2 regions of the Streptomyces sp. NPDC018019 genome follow, and region 2 is predicted to be linked to the other one. Evidence: riboswitches for the same ligand, from Rfam matches in the RefSeq annotation. Region 2 holds a riboswitch; the other holds the start of a gene.
What was found. A riboswitch is a leader RNA that binds a small molecule or an ion and turns the genes downstream of it on or off. The one in region 2 is predicted to bind cobalamin.
Positions count from the first base shown of each region.

Region 1: another riboswitch for cobalamin. It lies ahead of ACH4FX_RS06020 (CbtB domain-containing protein); the one in region 2 lies ahead of ACH4FX_RS11650 (FecCD family ABC transporter permease).

Region 1 covers NZ_JBIRGD010000003.1:43,859-49,613, reverse strand. The annotation lists gene alaS (alanine--tRNA ligase) at 1-1,381, opposite strand, end outside; gene tsaD (tRNA (adenosine(37)-N6)-threonylcarbamoyltransferase complex transferase subunit TsaD) at 1,430-2,482, opposite strand; gene ACH4FX_RS06025 (histidine phosphatase family protein) at 2,717-3,289, opposite strand; cobalamin riboswitch at 3,398-3,541, shown strand; gene ACH4FX_RS06020 (CbtB domain-containing protein) at 3,574-3,798, shown strand; gene ACH4FX_RS06015 (CbtA family protein) at 3,812-4,573, shown strand; gene ACH4FX_RS06010 (CAP domain-containing protein) at 4,767-5,438, opposite strand.
Region 2 covers NZ_JBIRGD010000005.1:334,680-340,434, forward strand. The annotation lists gene ACH4FX_RS11635 (DUF3099 domain-containing protein) at 1-64, shown strand, start outside; gene ACH4FX_RS11640 (DsrE family protein) at 126-491, opposite strand; gene ACH4FX_RS11645 (FABP family protein) at 774-1,337, shown strand; cobalamin riboswitch at 1,325-1,471, shown strand; gene ACH4FX_RS11650 (FecCD family ABC transporter permease) at 1,568-2,653, shown strand; gene ACH4FX_RS11655 (ABC transporter ATP-binding protein) at 2,709-3,503, shown strand; gene ACH4FX_RS11660 (ABC transporter substrate-binding protein) at 3,565-4,614, shown strand; gene ACH4FX_RS11665 (Fur family transcriptional regulator) at 4,636-5,118, shown strand; gene ACH4FX_RS11670 (YgfZ/GcvT domain-containing protein) at 5,172-5,755, shown strand, end outside.

The sequences.
Region 1 (5,755 bases), on a different contig from region 2:
GCTCGTCCAGGACCGTGCGCAGCGCGGACGTGTCCACCGTGCCGCCGGACTTGCGGGCGCGGGCGTCCGCGCGGGCCCGCTCGCGCTGCTCGCGCATCAGCGCGGCGAAGCCCTCGCGGTCCACCTCGACGCCCTGTTCGGCGGCCATCTCCAGGGTGAGGTCGATGGGGAAGCCGTAGGTGTCGTGGAGCAGGAACGCCTGCTTGCCGGGGAGCGAACGGCCGCCTTCCGCCTTGACCTTGGTGACGGCGGTGTCCAGGACGGCGGTGCCCTGGCGCAGCGTCGCGCGGAAGGCGTCCTCCTCGCCGGCCGCCTGGTCGGCGATCCGGTCGTAGGACTCGGCGACCTCCGGGTAGCTGGGCGCCATGCAGTCGCGGGCGACCGGCAGCAGCTCGGGCAGCGCGCGGTCCTCGTAGCCGAGCTGGCGCATCGAGCGGACGGCGCGGCGCAGGATGCGGCGCAGCACGTAGCCGCGGCCCTCGTTGCCGGGGGTGGTGCCGTCGGCGAGCAGCATCAGGGCCGTACGGACGTGGTCGGCGACCACGCGCAGCCGTACGTCGTGCTGTGCGTCGGCGCCGTAGCGGACGCCGGCGAGCGCGGCGGCGCGGTCCAGGACCGGGCGCGTCTCGTCGATCTCGTAGAGGTTGCCGACGTCCTGGAGGAGGGTGGCCATCCGCTCCAGGCCCATGCCGGTGTCGATGTTGCGGCGGGGGAGTTCGCCGAGGATCGGGTAGCCGGACTTGCCGCTGCCCTCACCGCGCTCGTACTGCATGAAGACGAGGTTCCAGAACTCCATGTACCGGTCCTCGTCGGCCTCCGGGCCGCCCGCCCGGCCGAACTCGGGGCCCCGGTCGTAGTACATCTCCGAGCAGGGCCCGCACGGCCCGGGTACGCCCATCGACCAGAAGTTGTCCTCGTCCCCGCGCGAGACGATGCGTTCTTCGGGCAGCCCGGAGATCTCCCGCCACAGGGTGCGCGCCTCGTCGTCGGAGTGGTGCACGGTGGCCCAGATGCGCTCCGGGTCGAGCCCGTACCCGCCGTCGGCGACCGGGGTGGTGGACAGCTCCCAGGCGAAGCGGATGGCGTCTTCCTTGAAGTAGTCGCCGAGCGAGAAGTTGCCGTTCATCTGGAAGAACGAGCCGTGCCGGGTGGTCTTGCCGACCTCTTCGATGTCCAGGGTGCGCACGCACTTCTGCACGCTGGTCGCGCGCGGCCAGGGCGCCGCCACCTCACCGGTCAGGTACGGCTTGAAGGGCACCATGCCCGCGTTGACGAACAGCAGGGTCGGGTCCGGCGTCGGCAGCGGCGCGCTGGGGACGACGGTGTGGCCGCGTCCGGCGAAGAAGTCGAGGAAGCGGGCGCGGATCTCGGCGGTACGCAAAGGGGGCTCCGGGCGGTCGGGGGAGAAGGTCGGGAGGGCGGGCGGCCGTTACGCGGCGGCCTGCGCCGCCCTGGCGACCGGGTGCAGGGCCGCGTACTCCAGCGGCGCCGACGGGTCGATCGAGAGGTCCAGCGGAGCCGGTCCGGCGCCCGCCCGGACGAGCAGGTCACCGACGGCGGCGATCATCGCGCCGTTGTCCGTGCACAGCCGCAGGGGCGGTACCCGCAACGTAATGCCCGCCGCGTGGCAGCGCTCCTCGGCCAGGGACCGTACGCGGGAGTTGGCGGCCACGCCGCCCACCACCACCAGGGTGCCCACGCCGTGCTCCGTGCAGGCCGCGACGGCCTTGCGGGTCAGTACATCGGCGACCGCCTCCTGGAGGGAGGCCGCGCCGTCCGCGACGGGCAGTTCGCCGCCCCTGTGCCGTTCGGCCCAGCGCGCGGCGGCCGTCTTCAGGCCGGAGAAGGAGAAGCCGTACGGGTCGTCACGCGGCCCGGTCAGCGGGCGCGGGAACGCGACGGCCTTCGGGTCGCCCTCGCGCGCTGCCCGGTCGATCGCCGGTCCGCCCGGATACGGCAGGCCGAAGACCCGCGCGACCTTGTCGAAGCATTCCCCGGCGGCGTCGTCGAGGGTGTCGCCCAGGTGCACGATCGGATCGCGCGCCAGATCCCGTACGAGGAGGAGGGAGGTGTGCCCGCCGGAGACGATCAGCACCATGCAGGGGTTGGGCAGCGGGCCGTGCTCCAGGGTGTCGGCGGCGACGTGCCCGGCGAGGTGGTGCACCCCGTACAGCGGTACGTCCAGCCCGTACGCCAGGCCCTTCGCACCGGCCAGGCCGACCTGGAGGGCGCCCGACAGGCCGGGGCCGGTGGTGACGGCCACCGCGCCGATGTCGGCCATGGTCAGACCCGCCTCGTCGAGCGCGCGGCGGACGACGGGCGTGAGGGAGTGCACGTGCGCGCGGGCCGCGATCTCCGGTACGACGCCGCCGTAGCGCGCGTGCTCGTCCATGCTGGACGCGACCGCGTGCCCGAGCAGCTGCCCGTTCCGGACGAGTCCCGCCCCGGTCTCGTCGCAGGACGACTCGATCCCCAGCACCACTGGAGAGCCTGGAGAGCCCACCGCACCGCTCCTTCGCACCCGCCGGATTCGTTATTGCGAGCTATGTGCAACAACCGTCTCCGACCAGGATACGGCGGCGGGCGGGTGTGACTCCGGGCGTGGCGGTTGACGCCGGTGGCTGTGGCTGCGGCGGTCCGCGTCCGCGCCGCGGCCATGGCGGCCCGCGCCTGTGCCCGTTCCCGTAACGCGGCCACGGCCCCGGGGCGCCGTCGGCTACCCGAGCTCCCCCGCCACCCGGACGTTCCACCGCCCGTCCCGCCCGCTCAGAACCGTCACGGCCAGCGGCGGTACGTCCACCCGCCAGAAGGACGAGGGCGGTGCCCCCAGGGCGCACACCACGGACGCACGGACGACGTCCGGCTCCACCACGGCGACCGTCCGGCCGCCCTCCGCCGCTCGGCCCGCCAGCCAGTCCGCCACCCGGCCGAGCAGCCGGGTCAGCGTCTCGCCGCCGTGCGGCGCGCTGTCCGGGTCGGCCAGCCAGGCGGCGACCGCCGCGGGCTCGGCGGCCATCACGTCCGCCAGGGCCAGCCCGCGCCAGCGGCCCATCGCGCACCCCGCCGCGCCCGGGTCCGGTACGGCCCGCAGGCCCAGCGCCTCGGCCGTCTCCCGGCAGCGCGCGGACGGCGAGGCCAGGGCCCGGCCGGCGGGCAGCGCGGCAGCGGCGGGGCGGGCGGCGCGGGCCCGGCGCAGGCCGCCGGGCGTCAGCGGCTCGTCGGCCGGGAAGCGCACCGCGCGCAGCGCGTCGTCGAAGGCCGGTGAGACCAACGTCACCCGGGTTGTCATGCGCACCTCTTCCGCTCGCGAGAACCTGATGGCGCACAAGGGAACAGTGGGGCGCCCGCCTGTCGCCGTGCGCCCACCAGGGGTCCGCGGCCCCTTGGCCCGGCCGCCGCCACGCGGTACGTTCCCGATGATATTGACGATGACATGACGGAAGCCGGTGGAATTCCGGCGCGGTCGCGCCACTGTGAGCCCGGACCGGTCCCGTACGGGGCCGCCGGACGAGCCAGACCCGTCCTGTCGTACCGATCCACTGTCCGGGACGCGTGTTTTCCCAGGAGGTACCCATGGCCCAGTCCGTCGCGCCGCCGACCACCGGCTCCGCCGCCCCCGCCCCCGCCACCCTGCCGGTCAGGACGGTCCTGCCGTGGGCGGTCTTCGGCGGCGTGCTGATGCTCGTCCTGCTCTACTTCGTCGGCGCCGAACAGGGCGCCACCTCGCTGCTCTCCGGCACCGACGTGCACGAGTGGGTCCACGACGGACGCCACCTGCTCGGCTTCCCCTGCCACTGACCGGGGGCCGCAGATGAACTCCGCCACCGTCAGGTCCCTCCTGGTGCGCGGCATGCTGGCCGGCCTCGCCGCCGGCCTGCTCGCCCTGCTCGTCGCCTACCTGCTGGGCGAACCCCAGATCGACGCCGCCATCGCGTTCGAAAACGCGCACGCCCACGAACACGAGGCGGAGGTCGTCAGCCGCGGCGTGCAGTCCACCGCGGGCCTGGCCACCGGCGTCCTGGTGTACGGCGTCGCACTGGGCGGGATCGCCGCCCTGGCCTACTGCTTCGCGCTGGGCCGGACCGGCCGCTTCGGCCCCCGCGCCACCGCCCTGCTGCTCTCCGGCGCCGCCTTCGCCGCGGTCTACCTCGTGCCGTTCCTCAAGTACCCGGCCAACCCGCCGTCCGTCGGCGACCCCGACTCCATCGGCAGGCGGACCGCGCTGTACTTCCTGATGATCGTCCTCAGCGTGCTGCTCACCGTCGCCGCGGTCATCCTCGGCAAGCGGCTCGCCCCCCGCCTCGGCACCTGGTACGCCACGGTCGCCGCGCTGGCGGCCTTCGCCGTTGCCGTCGGCCTCGCCTACGCGTTCCTGCCGGCCGTCAGCGAACTGCCGGAGGACTTCCCCGCCTTGCTGCTGTGGAAGTTCCGCGTCTCCGCCCTCGCCGTCCAGCTCGCCCTGTGGGCCGCCTTCGGGCTGGTCTTCGGCGAACTGGCCGAACGCGCCGTCCGGGCGCGGCGGGCCGGCGTTCCGCACGGGACGGGCGGGCCCGCCGTACGGTCGGTCCACTGACGCACCACTCCACGGACACCACTACGGCTCCGGCCGCGGCCATCCGCCGCGGCCGGAGCCGTGTACGTGGCGGGGGAGCCGTCGTACGCCCCGCATGGAGCCGTCGTACGTCCCGCATGGCGTCGTACGTCCCGCATGGCGTCGTACGTCCCGCACGGGGCCGCCGTACGCCGCGGTCCCGGAGCCGTGTGCGTCAGGCCGGGGCGGCGAGCAGCAGCGTCCACCACGGCCCGCGCCCGCCGGTGCCGGTGTCGATCCCCACGCCCGCGTGCCGGAACGAACAGTCGGCCAGCACCACCCGGTGCTCCGGGCTGCGCGCCCACGCCCGCACCACCTCGGCGGCGTCGAGCTGGCCGCGCGCGATGTTCTCGCCCGCGCGGCGCCAGTCGTACCCGACCGCCGAGAGCCGGTTGCCGGGACCGGAGCCGCCGCGCTCCCGGTGGGAGAGCGAGTCGGCGCGCGCCATGTGGCCGCTGTGCCGCTGGGCGGCCTCGGTGACCGTACGGTGCGCCCGCACGGGCCGGCAGCCGGCCTTCGCCCGCTCGCGGTTGACCAGCCGGACGACGGCCGCCCGGGTCGCCTCGGCGTTGCCCGGCGCGCGGGTGACAGCCTGCGGGGTCCGGGCGGTGTGTGTGGCGTACGAGGCCAGGGCTGCTTGTGCGGCGTCCGGCAGTGCGGAGTGCACGCCCGATGCGGTCAGCGCGGGACGCGTACCCGAAGAGACCAGCGCGGGGCGCGTTCCCGAAGGCGTCGCGACGGCGGGGCCGCCCGCCACCGGCCCCGCCAGGAGCAGCACCGCCACAACCGCCACCGCCGCCCGTACCGAGTACCGCCCCGTCCGTACCGAGTACCGTCCTGTCCGCACCGCGTGCCACCCCGCCCGTACCGAGTACCGTCCCGTCCGTGCCGCGTACCGCCCCGCCCGTCGGCCCGCGCCGCGCCCCGATGGCCCGTACGCCCCCGCCGCCGCGTCCCGGCCCGCGATCCCGTCCGCACGTCCCTCCGCACACCCGCCCAATTCGGCCCCTGTTCCTCGACTGGCATCGGCTGTCGCACCCGGCCGTCACCCGGCCCGGCGCCGTCCCGGGCGTCCGGCCCGTCACCCGGGCAACCGCGCACCCGGGCATCCGCTCACCCGGACACCCGGTCACAGTCTTGCCGTCCCCGCCCCGGCCGCTGCGT
Region 2 (5,755 bases):
CCCGGAGTCCGACCGGTGGTGGCGCGAGCTCGACGACCACGGTCCCGGTTCCGGACGCCGCTGAGCCGTGGCCCCGGGTCCGCCGCCTCGGTGGGAGCCGGGGCGCGTTCCCGGGCCCGCCGCCCTCAGTAGACCAGCGCCTGCACCCCGTCCGGCATGACCTCGCTCACGAAGACCTGCGCCCCGGCGATCCGGGCGCCCTCGATCAGGTCCTTCTCCTCGATGCCCCGGCGGGCCGCGCACTGCGTGCACACGGTGATGGTGCCGCCGCCCGCCGTGATCCCGTCGATCAGGTCCGGCAGCGGGGCCGCGTGCGGCAGCTCGAACTCCGCCGCGCGGCCCGGCAGCGCGAACCACGCCGACTCCCCGGTCAGCCACAGGGACACCTGCACCCCGCTGGCCACGGCCACCGCCGCCACCGTGAACGCCTGCGAACACCGCTCGGGCGCGTCCGCCCCCGCCGTCACCTTGATCACCAGCTTCTTCGCCATACCCGCACTCTAGGGCGCCCCGGCGCCCTCCGGCCGCCCGCGCGCGGGGCGGGACCGACCTCACAGCGCCGTCACCGACCGCGCCGACTAGACTCGCTCCCGGTCCGTAACACCTCACTGACGTCCGAGGAGCGCGCTCGTGCTTGAGGCAGTCTTCACCACCCTGCTCGTCCTGGTCGCCGTCGGCGTCGTCGCCTTCGCCGGGCTGACCTGGAAGAAGCTGTACCAGGGCCAGCGCTGACCGAGACCCAGACCCCTTCCCCACACAGATCGCCTGAGCTGATGATCGAGATCCCGTCCGACCTGAACCCGGCCCTCGTGCCCCTCGCCTTCCTGCTGGGCAACTGGGAGGGGGCGGGCGTCGCCGACTTCCCCGGTGCCGAGAAGTGCAACTTCGGCCAGGAGGTCACCTTCACGCACGACGGCCGTGACTTCCTGGAGTACACCTCGCACAGCTGGGTGCTGGACGGCGAGGGCAAGAAGGTCGCTCCGCTGGAGACCGAGTCCGGCTACTGGCGCATCGACAAGGACCGCAAGGTCGAGATCGTGATGATCCGCGACGGTGGGGTCGCGGAGGTCTGGTACGGCGAGCTGGCCGACCAGAAGCCGCAGATCGACCTGGCCACCGACGCCGTCGCGCGCACCGCCGCCTCCGGCCCGTACACCGGCGGCAAGCGCCTGTACGGCTATGTGAACGGCGACCTGATGTGGGTCGGCGAGAAGGCCACCCCCGAGGTGCCGCTGCGCCCGTACATGTCCGCGCACCTGAAGAAGGTCGTGGACCCGCGCGAGTGGGCCAAGGACATCAAGGACCTGCCGGACGACGGCATCGCGTTCTTCAAGTAGACCGCCGTACCAGCACACACAGTCGCAGAGCGCCCCGCGGGGGAAGTCCGGTGAGAGTCCGGCGCTGACCCGCAACGGTAAGCGGAAGCCTTGTTCCGCAAGCCCGATCGCCCGCGGGGGCGCCCCGTTCCTGACAACTCGCCGTGGACTGCGAGGGGACACCGCCGCCGGCCTCGCGCCACGCGCCGGCACCCTCACCGTACGGACGCGGCCCGAGCCGAAGGCACTCCTTGGCCGTACCCGCCCGCAGCGCCGCTCCCCCGGACCGCCGTACCGCGGCCCCCCTCGGCACCGTCCCGCTGGTCGCCGGACTCACCGCCGCGCTGCTCGGCTCACTGCTGTGCGGCGTCGGCCTCGGCGCCTCCGGCGTCGGCTGGGCCGATGTGCTGCGCTACCTCGGCGCCGGGCTGAGCGGCGGCACCATCGCACCCGACGAGGTCTCCGCGTACACCATCGTCTGGGAGCTGCGCTTCCCGCGCGCCGTCCTGGCCGCCGTGGTCGGCGCCGGGCTGTCCGCCATCGGCGTCGCCGTGCAGGCCCTGGTGCGCAACGCCCTCGCCGACCCGTTCGTGCTCGGCATCTCCTCCGGCGCCGCGGTCGGCGCCAACGCCGTCCTGCTCTTCGGGTCGCTGAGTGCGCTCGGCGTCTGGGCGCTGTCCACCGCCGCGTTCGGCTCGGCGCTGCTGGCCATGGTGCTGGTGTACGCGGCGGCCCGCAGCGCGCACGGCCTGACCCCGCTGCGGCTGGTCCTGACCGGCTCCGCGATGTACTACGGCTTCTCCGCCGTCTCCACCCTGATGGTCTTCGCCGCCGACCGCGGCGAGGCGGCGCGCTCCGCCATGATGTGGCTGCTCGGCAGCCTCAGCGGCGCGGGCTGGGGGTCGGTGCCGGTCGCCGCGGTGGCGGTGGCCGGGGCGCTGCTGTACCTGATGCTCTCCGCCGGCCGGCTCAACGCGCTCGCCATGGGCGACGAGTCGGCCGCGGCGCTCGGCGTGGACCCCGGGCGGCTGCGCCGGGAGCTGTTCGCCGTCACGGCGGCCGTCACCGGCGCGGTGGTCGCGGTCAGCGGGGCGATCGGGTTCGTCGGGCTGATGGTGCCGCACGTGACGCGGATGCTGGTGGGCGCCGGGCACCGCCGGGTGCTGGCGGTGGCGCCGCTGCTGGGCGCGGTGCTGCTGGTGTGGGTGGACATCCTGTCCCGGGTGCTGCTGGCGCCCGTCGAGCTGCCGGTCGGGGTGATCACGGCAGTCATCGGCGTGCCGTGCTTCGTCCTGCTGATGCGTCGGCGCGGCTACACGTTCGGGGGCGGGGCCTGATGAGAGGGCGAAGCCTGACACGCGGCCACGGCGGCACGTACGGAGGCGGGATCTGATGCGGCTCGACATCGACGCGGTGTCCGTGGACGCGGCCGGGGCCCGGCTCGTGCACGACGTCACCCTGCACGCCGGCAGCGGCCGGATCGTCGGGCTGATCGGTCCCAACGGCAGCGGCAAGTCCACCCTGCTGCGCTGCGCCTACCGCGCGCTGCGCCCGGCCGCCGGCACGGTGCGGCTGGACGGCGCCGACCTGCACGCCATGGGCGTACGCGAAGGGGCCCGTCAACTGGCCGCGCTGCCGCAGGAGTCGGCGACCGAGTTCGGCTTCACGGCCGCCGAGGTGGTCGCGATGGGGCGGCTGCCGCACCAGCGCGGCGCGGGACGGCCGAGCGCGGCGGACCGGAAGGTGTGCGAGGCCGCACTCGCCCGTACCGGCGCCGCCCACCTGGCCGGACGCGCCTTCCTGAGCCTGTCCGGCGGCGAGAAGCAGCGTGTGCTCATCGCCCGCGCGCTGGCCCAGGAACCGCGGGTGCTGGTGCTGGACGAGCCCACCAACCACCTGGACATCGCGCAGCAGCTGGAGCTGCTGGCGCTGGTGCGGGACAGCGGGCTGACGGTGCTGACGGCGCTGCACGACCTGAATCTGGCCGCCGTGCACTGCGACGAGCTGTACGTCATCTCCGGTGGCCGGATCGTCGCCTCCGGCGCGCCGCACGACGTGCTGGGCCCGGACCTGCTCGCCGAGGTCTTCGGGGTGCGCGCGCACCGCGTACCGCATCCGGAGACCGGCGCCGTCCAGCTGCTGTTCGACCGGCTGCCCGCCCGTACCGATTCGCCGCCCGACCCGTGACGACCACGCCGAAGCCCGTCGCCGAGCACGCCACCGTGCCCATCGCCCCGAGGACCCCCAAATGCGCACCCGCCACCGCTCCGCCGCCCTGCTCACCGCCCTCGCCCTCGCCGCGCTCACCGGCTGCGGGGCCCACGTCGCCGAGGACGGGAAGGACGGCGCCGCCGGGGCGTCCGGGGCCGGCCGGTCCGGGCACTACCCGGTGACGGTCGAGAACTGCGGGACGAAGACCACGTACGACAAGGCGCCGCGGCGGGTGGTCACCAACGACGTCGGGATCGCGGACATCATGTTCGCGCTCGGGCTGGAGGACCACATGGCCGGGTACGTCATGCCGGAGTACCGGGGCCGGATCGACGCCGTCGCCTGGAAGGACGCGTACGCCAAGGTGCCGTGGCTGTCCAAGAAGGCGATCACCAAGGAGATCGCCCTGGACGCCAAAGCCGACCTGGTCTTCGCCGGCTGGAACTACGGCTTCGGCGAGGACAGCGACGTCACCCCCGCCTCCCTCAAGAAGCTCGGCATCGGCAGCTATGTGCTGACCGAGTCGTGCCGCAACGGGACCGACGGCGGCAAGGGCACCGCGCGCGGCGTGATGCCGCCGCTGGAGGCGCTCTACACCGACCTGAAGACCCTCGGGAAGATCTTCGACGTCGAGGACCGCGCGGACGCGCTGATCGCGCAGTACCGCAAGCAGGTCGCCGACGCGCAGGCCAAGGCCCCGAAGGACGGCGCGCGGCCCACCGTCTTCCTGTACGACGGCGGCCAGGACAAGCCGATGACCTCCGGCCGCTTCGCCGGACCGCACGACATCATCACCAAGGCCGGCGGTGACCACGTCATGCAGGACCTGAAGGACACCTGGACCACGGTGGGCTGGGAGACGGTGGTCGAGCGCGACCCGGACGTGATCGTCATCAACGATTACGGCACGCCGACCGCCGAACAGAAGAAGTCGTTCCTCAAGTCCTACGGGCCACTGAAGAACGTCTCGGCGATCAAGAACAACCGTATTTACGTCATGGACTACGCGGACCTGGTGGAGAGCCCGCGCAACCCCGCGGCCGTCACGGCGCTGTCCGGATACCTGCGGAGCGTACGCAGCCACTGAGCGCCCTCCTACACTGGGAGCGTGGTGAGCACCGACTGGCAGAGCGACCTCCGCAAGCGCGGCTACCGGCTGACCCCACAGCGCCAGCTCGTGCTGGAGGCCGTGGACAAGCTGGAACACGCCACCCCCGACGACATCCTCACCGAGGTGCGCCGGACGGCGGGCGGCGTGAACATCTCCACCGTCTACCGGACGCTGGAGCTGCTGGAGGAGCTGAAGCTGGTCAGCCATGCCCACCTCGGGCACGGCGCGCCCACGTACCACCTCGCCGACCGGCACCACCACATCCACCTGGTGTGCCGGGACTGCACGGAAGTGATCGAGGCGGATCTGTCGGTGGCCGAGCCGTTCACGGCCACGCTCCGGGAGACGTTCGGTTTCGACACGGACCTGAAACACTTCGCGATCTTCGGGTGCTGCGCGGCGTGCACCGCGAAGCACGCGGACCGGGCGCCGGACGACGGGCCGCGGGCCGGCGGCGGCCCCTCCGGAACCGGGTCGTAGCCGGACGCACCGCCCCGCGCCGGCCTCCGGCGCACCGGTCGTAGGCTGGGGGCATGCCGCGTCAACGTGAAGCCAGTCCACTGCTGTCGCTGCCCGGTGCCGTCCCGGCCGAGGCCCCCGACGAAGGTGTCGCCGCCCACTACGGCGACCTGTTCCGCGAGCAACGCGCCCTCGCGGACGGCCGTGGCTTCGTGGACCTCTCGCACCGCGGCGTGGTCACCGTCAGCGGCCCCGAGCGGCTGAGCTGGCTGCACCTGCTGCTGACCCAGCACGTCGCCGAGCTGCCGCCCGGCCACGCCACCGAGGCGCTGATCCTCTCCGCCAACGGCCACATCGAGCACGCGCTGTACCTCGTCGACGACGGGGAGACGACATGGCTGCACACCGAGCCGGGCAACGAGGAGCCGCTGCTCGCCTACCTGGAGAGCATGAAGTTCTTCTACCGGGTCGAGATCGCCGACCGTACCGAGGAGTACGCGGTCGTCCACCTGCCGGCCGGCTCCATCGCCGAGGCCCCGCAGGGCGCCGTCGTACGGGAGACCGCGCACGGCCGGGACCTGTTCCTGCCGCGCGGCGGGCTGGAAGCCTTCGCCGCGGCCAACGGACCGGCCATCGGCACCCTGGCCCTGGAGGCGCT